DNA from 3 places in the Streptomyces sp. NBC_00414 genome. Region 1 is predicted to be linked to each of the others. Evidence: riboswitches for the same ligand, from Rfam matches in the RefSeq annotation. Region 1 holds a riboswitch; each other region holds the start of a gene.
The links. Region 1 has a riboswitch for cyclic di-AMP ahead of OHS59_RS18625 (transglycosylase family protein). Riboswitches for the same ligand answer to the same signal wherever they lie in the genome.
Positions count from the first base shown of each region.

Region 1 (3,214 bases):
GCGGAACGACCTGGGACGCGGTCGCCGAGTGCGAGAGCGGTGGCTCATGGAGCGCCGACACCGGCAACGGGCTCTACGGCGGACTCCAGATGACCCAGGAGACCTGGGAGGAGCACGGCGGCCTCGACTACGCGCCGAGCGCCGACCAGGCCAGCCGCTCGCAGCAGATAGCCGTCGCCGAGAAGATACTCGCGGACCAGGGGACGGGTGCCTGGACGACCTGCGGTCTCGTCGCCGGCCTGACGCAGGACTCCGACTCCGCGGACGTCGACACGGGCCTCGCCGAGGACGCCGGCTCGTCGGCCGACTCGGATGCGACAAAGGGGAGCAACGACTCCAAGTCCGACTCGTCCACCGACGGTGACTCCGACGCCGCGGACGACTCCGGCTCGGACGCACAGGGATCGGACAGCCCGTCCACCGACGCCACGGCGAAGGCGGACGACCCGGACAAGTCCTCCCAGAACGACGAGGCTTCGACCGACGCCGAGGCCGACAGCTCCGGCCGTCACCGCGGCGTCAGCGCCGAAGAGGTCGACACCGCGCCCCGCGCGGACGACTACGCCGGCCGGCACGCCTCGCGCAGCGACAGCACCTCGCGCGTCCTCGCCGACGAAGGCTCGTACGCGGTCCGCTCCGGGGACAGTCTGTCGAGCATCGCCGACTCCCTTGGCATCGACGGCGGGTGGAGCGAGCTCTACGCCGCGAACAAGGACAGCATCGGCGCCGACCCGGACTTCATCATCCCCGGTCAGCGCATCGCCGTCGACGGCTGAGCGCTCGCGAGCAAGTAGTGATCAAGCCGCCGAATCGGGCGAAAACCAGCGGTAGTTCGCGTTGAATGTCCGATTTGGCGAATTGAGACATGGATCTCAAGACCCCTGATCGTCTTTGAAATTCGGCACGGCCCGTGTCTACGGTCGTGACCGCTCGCCATTGGTGAGCCCCGACGGTCGCACGCCGAATCCTGCCAACGGCCGTACGGGAACAGTCGACGCGTAAAGCGCCGTAGGCAGGAGCGGGGGACCCAAGGTAAGTGCCGGAACCGGTCGTCGAGACCGGGAACGGCTTGGGGTTAAGCCGCGTGACAGCAGTGTCACGCGGCCGGGCAACTCACTCGGCCCGAACCCGACAGCTCACCTCGCAGGCGTCGGTGAGGGGATCACTTCATGCTGCTTTCGAACAAGGGCAAGCACCGTCGCCCGTCCAAGGCCACCCGTATCGCCACGCTGGCCGGTGTCACCACCGCCGCCGTCGCCGTCCCGCTGATGGGCGCCACGGGAGCCTCCGCCGCCACCGCCTCCGAGTGGGACACCGTCGCCCAGTGCGAGTCCGGCGGCAACTGGTCGATCAACACCGGCAACGGCTACTACGGCGGCCTGCAGTTCTCGTCCTCCACCTGGGCCGCGTACGGGGGCAGCTCGTACGCCTCCACCGCCGACCAGGCCTCCAAGTCCCAGCAGATAGCCGTCGCCGAGAAGGTTCTCGCGAGCCAGGGCAAGGGTGCCTGGCCGAGCTGTGGCGTAGGCCTGTCCGGTGCCTCGACCGGTGGCGGTTCGGCTCCCGCGGACTCGAACTCGAACGGTTCCGGCCAGAGCACCACGCAGCCGCAGCCGCAGAACTCGCAGTCCTCCGAGGAGCGCGCCTCGCGTTCCCAGGACCGTCCGGCCGCGAAGAAGACCGTCGAGACCCCGACCGGCAAGAAGGTCGAGAAGGGTGACGGCGAGTACAAGGTCGTCAAGGGCGACACCCTCAGCGAGATCGCCGCGAAGGAGAAGGTCAAGGGCGGCTGGGCGAAGCTCTACAAGCTGAACGACGACATCGTCGACGACGCCGACTTCATCTTCCCGGGCCAGCAGCTGCACCTCAGCTGACCCCCGAGCAGCCGCGCCGCGGCTGACCCCCGGCGGTCGCACCCCCCCACTTCGGTAGTGCGGACGGCACCTTCCGGCCGAGGCCCTGGCCGCTCAGCCTCGGCCGGAGTTCCGGTCCGCGACCGGATCGCGACTGAACCACAGCGCTCTCACATCCGTGTCCTCCATAGTGGAGGTCCCGTGAGGGCCACCCCCGTCCCCCACGGGCCCCCGCTCCGGTGCGTGTTCCCCCGTACGCACCGGGGCGGGGTTTTTTCTTGCCGCTTTACCGCCTCGCTTTGTTCCGTTCGGAAACAATTTCCTCTCGGTTCCGTCCAGGGGGCGGTCGAGGGCTGGCCGATCCCCGGCAGCCGGTTAGGCTCATCCCGCGGGGCCACCACGGCCTGCGCGCAACCGGGCCTCCGGCCCGGCACAGCTTGTGTCACATCCCAGAAGGAGATGCTCGTGCCGTCCATCGACGTCGTCGTAGCCCGGGAAATCCTGGACTCCCGAGGCAACCCCACGGTCGAGGTCGAGGTCGGCCTCGACGACGGCAGCACGGGTCGTGCCGCCGTTCCGTCCGGTGCCTCCACCGGTGCCTTCGAAGCAGTCGAACTGCGTGACGGAGACCCCAACCGCTACCTCGGCAAGGGTGTCGAGAAGGCCGTCCTCGCCGTCATCGAGCAGATCGGCCCGGAGCTCGTCGGCTACGACGCCACCGAGCAGCGCCTCATCGACCAGGCGATGATCGACCTGGACGCCACCGACAACAAGGGCTCGCTCGGCGCCAACGCCATCCTCGGCGTCTCCCTCGCCGTCGCCCACGCCGCCTCCGAGGCCAGCGACCTGCCGCTCTTCCGCTACCTGGGCGGACCGAACGCGCACCTGCTGCCCGTCCCGATGATGAACATCCTCAACGGTGGGTCGCACGCCGACTCCAACGTCGACATCCAGGAGTTCATGATCGCCCCGATCGGCGCGGAGTCCTTCTCCGAGGCCGTGCGCTGGGGCGCCGAGGTCTACCACACCCTCAAGAAGGTCCTGAAGAGCCGCGGCCTGTCCACCGGCCTCGGCGACGAGGGCGGCTTCGCCCCGAACCTCGGCTCCAACCGCGAGGCCCTCGACCTGATCGTCGAAGCCATCAAGGAAGCCGGCTACACCCCCGGCGCGCAGGTCGCCCTCGCGCTGGACGTCGCCGCGTCCGAGTTCTACAAGGACGGCAAGTACGAGTTCGAGGGCAAGTCCCGCTCGGCCGCCGAGATGACCGAGTACTACGAGGAGCTCGTCGCCGCGTACCCGCTGGTCTCCATCGAGGACCCGCTGTACGAGGACGACTGGGCCGGCTGGAACGTCATCACCGA
Region 1 is NZ_CP107935.1:4,345,014-4,348,227, reverse strand. Features, by position in the region: gene OHS59_RS18630 (transglycosylase family protein) at 1-776, shown strand, start outside; cyclic di-AMP (ydaO/yuaA leader) riboswitch at 995-1,165, shown strand; gene OHS59_RS18625 (transglycosylase family protein) at 1,170-1,874, shown strand; gene eno (phosphopyruvate hydratase) at 2,319-3,214, shown strand, end outside.

Region 2 (3,214 bases), 1.7 Mb from region 1:
GACTCACCTCGCCGACGGAACGTGGACAAGTAGTGGCCCGGTTGTGCGACGTGGCCCCCGACGGCTCCTCGACGCTCGTCACCCGAGGCGCCCTGAACCTGACAGCCCGTCATGGCCGTGACCGGGTGGTTCCCTGGGAACCGGGCTCTACGGAGGAGGTGCTTTTCGAGCTGAACGGCATCGGCCACGCCTTCCCTCCCGGCCATCGCATCCGGCTCGCCGTCTCCTCCGCGTACTGGCCGTGGATCTGGCCCCAGCCGGGCTCGGAGGCGGGCTTCACCCTCACTCCGTCGGGGAGCGTCCTGGAACTCCCGCTCCGCGCGCAGGAGTCGGACCCCTCCATCGCCTTCGCGGAACCGGAGCAGTCGGCTCCGCTGGGTGTGAACTTCCCCGCCACGCTGGACGATCCGCGCCCCGAGCGCCTCGTGGTCCGCGATGTCGCCAAGGGTGAGTGGCGTCTCGAAGTGGATCCGCGATACGGCGGCACACGCGTCTATCCGGACGGGCTCGAATTCACCGAGGACGCGCTGGAGACGTACACGATCAATGAGTCCGATCCGTTGTCGGCGCGCGCCCGGTCCGACTGGTCCGTCCGGCTGCACCGACCGGAAATGCCCTGGGACGCGAGCGTCGAGTCGCATTCCGAAATCACCTGCGACGAGGCGGACTTCATCACCTCGAACGAAGTGATCTGCAAGGACGGTGACGAGGTGATCTTCCACCGCACCTGGGAGAAGCGGATTCCGCGTACGGCGGGATGAGTTCACGCGCTCCACGAACGACCGGCGCTCATTCACGGTGAGGCCCGCGCCCCCCGGTGAATTCCAGGAGTGCGGGCCTCACCTGTGCCCGAGCTGTGACCACCTGCGACGCCTGATCGTCCGGCGTCCACAGAAGATGGCGTATCACCTTTCTTACGGACATTATCCCCTCAATATGGGGCGTAAGTCGCCGTAACATCCCGAAGACATCCGACTTGCCCGAATTGGAGAACCGTTTCCTTAATCCCCCATCTGCGTCCGTGAATTGGGTCACGCCTGCCCGAAGTGATCGTTTTGTCGGTTCCGTCGACTTCCCTTCACGGAAAGCAAGTTGAACTTTGCCTTCCGTTTTGATCAAGGGATATCCGCCCGACAAGGCAGGCCATGGCCGCCGCTGCGCGAATTCAGGGCTTGTTCACTGCATGTGCTCTCGCATACGTTCACGTCACTCCGGACGGATCGCCTAATCCTGCCGCCGCCCGGAAAACCCAGCCACCCATTCACTCGCGTACGGCAGGAGCGGGGGACCCAGGTAAGCCGCCGGTCCGGATATCGGAACGGCTAGGGGTGAAGTCGCGCACACCACGCGACCGGGCATCTCCCGCCCGAACCCGACAGCTCACCTCGCAGGCGCCGGAGAGGAAATTCGCCATGCCCGCACGAGGCAAGCACCGCCGTCCCGGAAACAGCACCCTCATCCGTGGCATCGTCGCCGCCGGAACGGGCGGAGCCGCACTCGCGCTCCCCCTCGTGGGAGCCACCGGCGCCCACGCCGCGCAGCCCGTCCAGGCGGCGCAGGCCGCTCCGAACGCGGTCCCGCAGGTCTCACTGGTCACGTACAAGGTGGTCAAGGGCGACACGCTGTCCAAGATCGCCAAGGCGCGCACCACGGGCGACTGGAAGAAGCTCTACAAGGCCAACCGCGCGGTCATCGGCAACGACCCCTCGGCCATCCGCCCGGGCCTCAAGCTGACCGTGGGCACCAAGAACGGCCGGACCCCGGCGAAGACCGCCAAGGCGACCACGGCGTCCGCCGTCACCCCGGCCGCCGCGACGACCTACACGGACGACCTCGACGGCTGGATCAAGCAGTCGCTGGACGTCATGGCCCAGCAGGGGATCCCGGGCAGCTACGACGGCATCTACCGCAACATCATCCGCGAGTCGTCGGGCAACCCGCAGGCCATGAACAACTGGGACTCCAACGCGGTCGCCGGTACGCCGTCGAAGGGGCTCCTCCAGGTCATCGACCCGACCTTCACGGCGTACCACGTGACCGGTACGTCGCTGGACCCCTTCGACCCGGTCGCCAACATCACGGCGGCGTGCAACTACGCCGCCGCGCGGTACGGCTCGATCGACAACGTCTTCGGAGCCTACTGACCGACGCCCGAGCGGGCTCCCGGACCGGCCTGTCGGCCGACGAGGGGGCCCGTCCGGCCGGTCCCGGCGCCGGAGAACATGCGCTCCAGGACCACCGCGATGCCGTCGTCCTCGTTCGAGAGGGTGATCTCGTCGGCGACGGACTTGAGTTCTGGATGGGCGTTGGCCATCGCGACCCCGCGCGCGGCCCAGTCGAACATCGGGATGTCGTTCGGCATGTCCCCGAAGGCGATGGTCTGCGCCGACGTGAGGCCCAGCCGGCCGGCGGCGAGCGCGAGACCCGTCGCCTTCGTGATGCCGCATGGCTGGAGTTCGACGGTACCGGGCCCGGACATCGTCACGGTGGCGAGCGAACCGACCGCTCCACGGGCGGCCGACGCCAACTCGTCGTCGGAGAGCAGGGGGTGGCGCAGCAGCACCTTGCTGATGGGCTGCGTCCAGAGGTCGTCGCGCCGCAGCACCCGTACCGCCGGCAGCGTCGGGTGGGGCATCTCGTAGCCCGGCTCGATGAGCGTGAGACCGTCGACACCGTCCTGGTCGACGGCCGCGTACACCTCGCCGACCTCCGCCTCGATCTTGCCGAGAGCCACCTCGGCCAGCTCACGTTCGAGCGTGACGGACCACACCATGCGGTCCGCGCCGGCGTCGTACAACTGCGCGCCCTGTCCGCACACCGCGAGCCCCTGGCTGCCCAGTTCGTCCAGCAGCGGGCGTACGCGCGGCGCGGGGCGCCCCGTCACCACGAGGTGCCGGGCGCCTGCCCCGACCGCCATCGCCAGTGCGGCACGCGACCGGTCCGAGAGGGTGTCGTCGCCTCGCAGGAGCGTCCCGTCCAGGTCAGTGGCGATGAGTGAATATGCAATCGGGGGGGCCATGATCAGAGAATACGGACCGAATCCCCCAGCGACTCGACGGGAACCGGACGTCGTCCGACACCTCGACCACCCCACGCGTCGTCGCGTGTCCCAGCAGGCCCCGGGAGTTCAGGCCGATCCCATGACATATCGGCCACTCCACCGACCCGATTCACGCCCCTCTCCCGACCGCCCGCGTACGCCCGCGCGCGCTCC
Region 2 is NZ_CP107935.1:6,018,616-6,021,829, reverse strand. Features, by position in the region: gene OHS59_RS26190 (CocE/NonD family hydrolase) at 1-761, shown strand, start outside; cyclic di-AMP (ydaO/yuaA leader) riboswitch at 1,245-1,409, shown strand; gene OHS59_RS26185 (LysM peptidoglycan-binding domain-containing protein) at 1,413-2,144, shown strand; gene OHS59_RS26180 (HAD family hydrolase) at 2,138-3,019, opposite strand.
Region 2: it holds a riboswitch for cyclic di-AMP, as region 1 does, so the genes downstream of both, OHS59_RS26185 (LysM peptidoglycan-binding domain-containing protein) here and OHS59_RS18625 (transglycosylase family protein) in region 1, are expected to answer to the same signal.

Region 3 (3,214 bases), 110 kb from region 1:
TGGGGTGACCGATGGGCGCGTTGTGGGGGAGCGGCGCGCGCGACGGTGCTATGGGCCCGGCCCGGGGGCCGCCCCGGAACGCGGACGGGGTACGGCACACACGTGCCGTACCCCGTCCGGATGCGGGTGGGCGCCTAGCCCGGCCGCACCACGCTGTGGATCGGCATGTAGTAGATCGACTCCTCGCGGACGTACGCGCCCGGCTTCGGGGCGTGGATCATCATGCCGTCGCCGACGTAGATGCCGACGTGGCTGATGTCGTCGTAGAAGAAGACGAGGTCGCCGGGCTGGGCACTGTCCACGGAGACCGTCGTGCCGGTCTCGACCTGGTCCCACGTGGTGCGCGGAAGGGTCACCCCGGCGGCCTTCCAGGCGGCCTGGGTCAGACCGGAGCAGTCGTACGAACCGGGGCCGCTCGCGCCCCAGACGTACGGCTTGCCGATCTGGGCGCGGGCGAAGGCGAGCGCTTTGGCCGCCTTGGTGCCGGAGGTGGAGTCGGAGCCCGGCGTGCTTCCCGTCCCCGTACCCGTCCCCGTACCCGTGGCGGTTCCCGTGCCCTGCGCCGCCGTCTCCTTGCGGCGGCGCTCCGCGTCGGCCGCCTGCTGCCGCGCCAGCTCGTCCGCCTTGCGCCGGGCCTCGGCCTGCTTCTTCCGCTCGGTCTCGGCGAGGCGGGCCTTCTCCTCGGCGGTCAGCTTCGAAAGGAGTTCGCGCGCCTCGGCGAGCTTCCGCTGGACGTCCGCCTTGGATGTCTTCAGCGTGCTCTGCGTCGTGGTGAGCGCCTCCAGGCCCTCGGACGCCTCCTGCCGCTTCTCCGACGCGCCGGCCCGCTGTGCGACGTAGTCGTCGACGGCCTGCTTCTGGCGGGCGGTCAGCCGGTTCATCAGCTGGGTCTGGTCGAAGTAGTCCTGCGGGTTGTCCGCGAGGAGGAGGGAGGCCGAGTCGGGGGCCGAGGCTCCCGTGCGGTACTGCGCGGTGGCGAACGTCCCGAGTGCCTCGCGCGCGCTGTTGAGCTTCTCCGCGCGCTGCGCCACGTCGTCGAGGAGCGTGACGACGCGCTTGCGCTGCTTGGCGGTCTTCTCCTTGGCCGCGTTGTACTTCTCGGTGGCCGTACCCGCCTGCTGGTAGAGGTCGTCGACCTTCTTCTGGACTTCCTCCGTGCTCGGCCTGGGCTCCGCGGCAGGCGAGGCGTCCGCCGTCTGGGAGAGCAGGGCCACCGAGGTCAGAGCCGCGGTGGCGAGGGCCGGCGTCCGTACGCCCATGGTGGGGGGCCGCGACTTGCGGTGTGGCGCCACGAAGGCGTCTCCTTCCGTCATCCGCCTACCGAGTTAGCTGTCGGGTTCGGGCGAGTGCTTCGGAAGGTTTGCCCTACGGTCCTTCGTCCCGTGAGGAAGCAGGACCGATTCACCCCAGGATCGGTTGGGTCCCCGGTTCCGGAGGCCACGAGGGCAGGCCGGATTCGGCGGAGTCCGCTCGGCCCGGCGTTGTTCGCCGGTGCGGGTCGAGCGGGCTACTCGAAAGTTAGCCAATTCGTGTGGCACCTGTGAAGTTTGATGTGCGATATGCCCGATACATTTTCGTGACCTGGGCCTCGAATCCTGCTCGCCGAGGTCAATTGATTGCGATCTGCAGCGAGTTGTCCCGAGTGGTGCAGGGGTGGGGCGGCCGTGTCGTGGAGTGGCGAACTCCACGCGCCTCCGCGTGGTTGGAGGGGTTGGTCGCCAATCGGCCAGACCTGTCGGGGCGGGGCGAGCGTCCAGGTGATCCGGGTGATTCTCGTGATCCGGGTGATCCGGGCAATGCGTACGGGCTGTCGACGGGGTGTCCGGCCTGTCTCGTCCGGGTTATACGTACGTCACCCGCCGGGTGCTCATGTACGAGGCGAAGTTCCCTGTCGGCCGGGTGGCCGGACGGTCGGGTGGGCGGACGGTCGGGCAGTCGCGGAAAGTGGCGGGGCCGTCATTGTGGGTGAAGGTCTGCCCGCTGGTCGTCCGGGACGGATTCCGCCGAGTTTCCGGGGTGGCGGCGGGGTGTCAGTGGGGGCGCCTAGACTCGGAGAGCGATGAGCAGCCTCTTTGATGACAGCTTCCTGGCGGACCTCCAGCCCCCTCCGGCCCATGAGGACGAGCCCCCGCCGCCGCCCGACGACGAGGAGCCGGACCACGCTCCGGACGACCTGTTCGGCGGGCGCTTCGACGTGCCTCCGAGCAGGGACGGGTTCTACCGCGACGGCGCCCCCCGGCCGCTCGTGGACCCGGCCGCGCTCCTGGACGGGCTGAACGAGAACCAGCGCGCGGCGGTGGTCCACCACGGCTCACCCCTGCTCATCGTGGCCGGCGCCGGCTCCGGCAAGACCCGGGTGCTCACCCACCGCATCGCGCACCTGCTGGGCGAGCGCAAGGTGCACCCCGGCGAGATCCTCGCGATCACCTTCACGAACAAGGCCGCGGGCGAGATGAAGGAGCGCGTCGAGCAGCTCGTGGGCCCGCGGGCGAACGCGATGTGGGTGATGACCTTCCACAGCGCCTGCGTGCGGATCCTGCGCCGAGAGAGCAAGAAGCTCGGCTTCACGTCGTCCTTCTCGATCTACGACGCCGCCGACAGCAAGCGCCTCATGGCCCTGGTCTGCCGTGACCTGGACCTCGACCCCAAGCGCTTCCCGCCGAAGTCCTTCAGCGCCAAGATCTCGAACCTGAAGAACGAGCTGATCGACGAGGAGGACTTCGCCGCCCAGGCCTCCGACGGCTTCGAGAAGACCGCCGCCCAGGCCTACGCGATGTACCAGTCGCGGCTGCGCGAGGCGAACGCGCTCGACTTCGACGACCTGATCATGACGACGGTCAACCTCCTGCGTGCCTTCCCGGACGTCGCCGAGCACTACCGCCGCCGCTTCCGCCACGTCCTTGTGGACGAGTACCAGGACACGAACCACGCGCAGTACTCCCTCGTCAGGGAGCTCGTCGGCAGCGCCACGGACCCCGTGGCGCACCCCGAGGACGTGCCGCCGTCGGAGGGCGACCTCCCGCCGGCCGAGCTGTGCGTCGTCGGTGACGCCGACCAGTCGATCTACGCCTTCCGCGGCGCGACCATCCGCAACATCCTCCAGTTCGAGGAGGACTACCCGAACGCGACGACGATCCTGCTGGAGCAGAACTACCGCTCCACGCAGACGATCCTGACCGCCGCCAACGCGGTCATCGAGCGCAACGAATCGCGC
Region 3 is NZ_CP107935.1:4,231,001-4,234,214, reverse strand. Features, by position in the region: gene OHS59_RS18150 (C40 family peptidase) at 135-1,292, opposite strand; cyclic di-AMP (ydaO/yuaA leader) riboswitch at 1,300-1,472, opposite strand; gene pcrA (DNA helicase PcrA) at 2,060-3,214, shown strand, end outside.
Region 3: it holds a riboswitch for cyclic di-AMP, as region 1 does, so the genes downstream of both, OHS59_RS18150 (C40 family peptidase) here and OHS59_RS18625 (transglycosylase family protein) in region 1, are expected to answer to the same signal.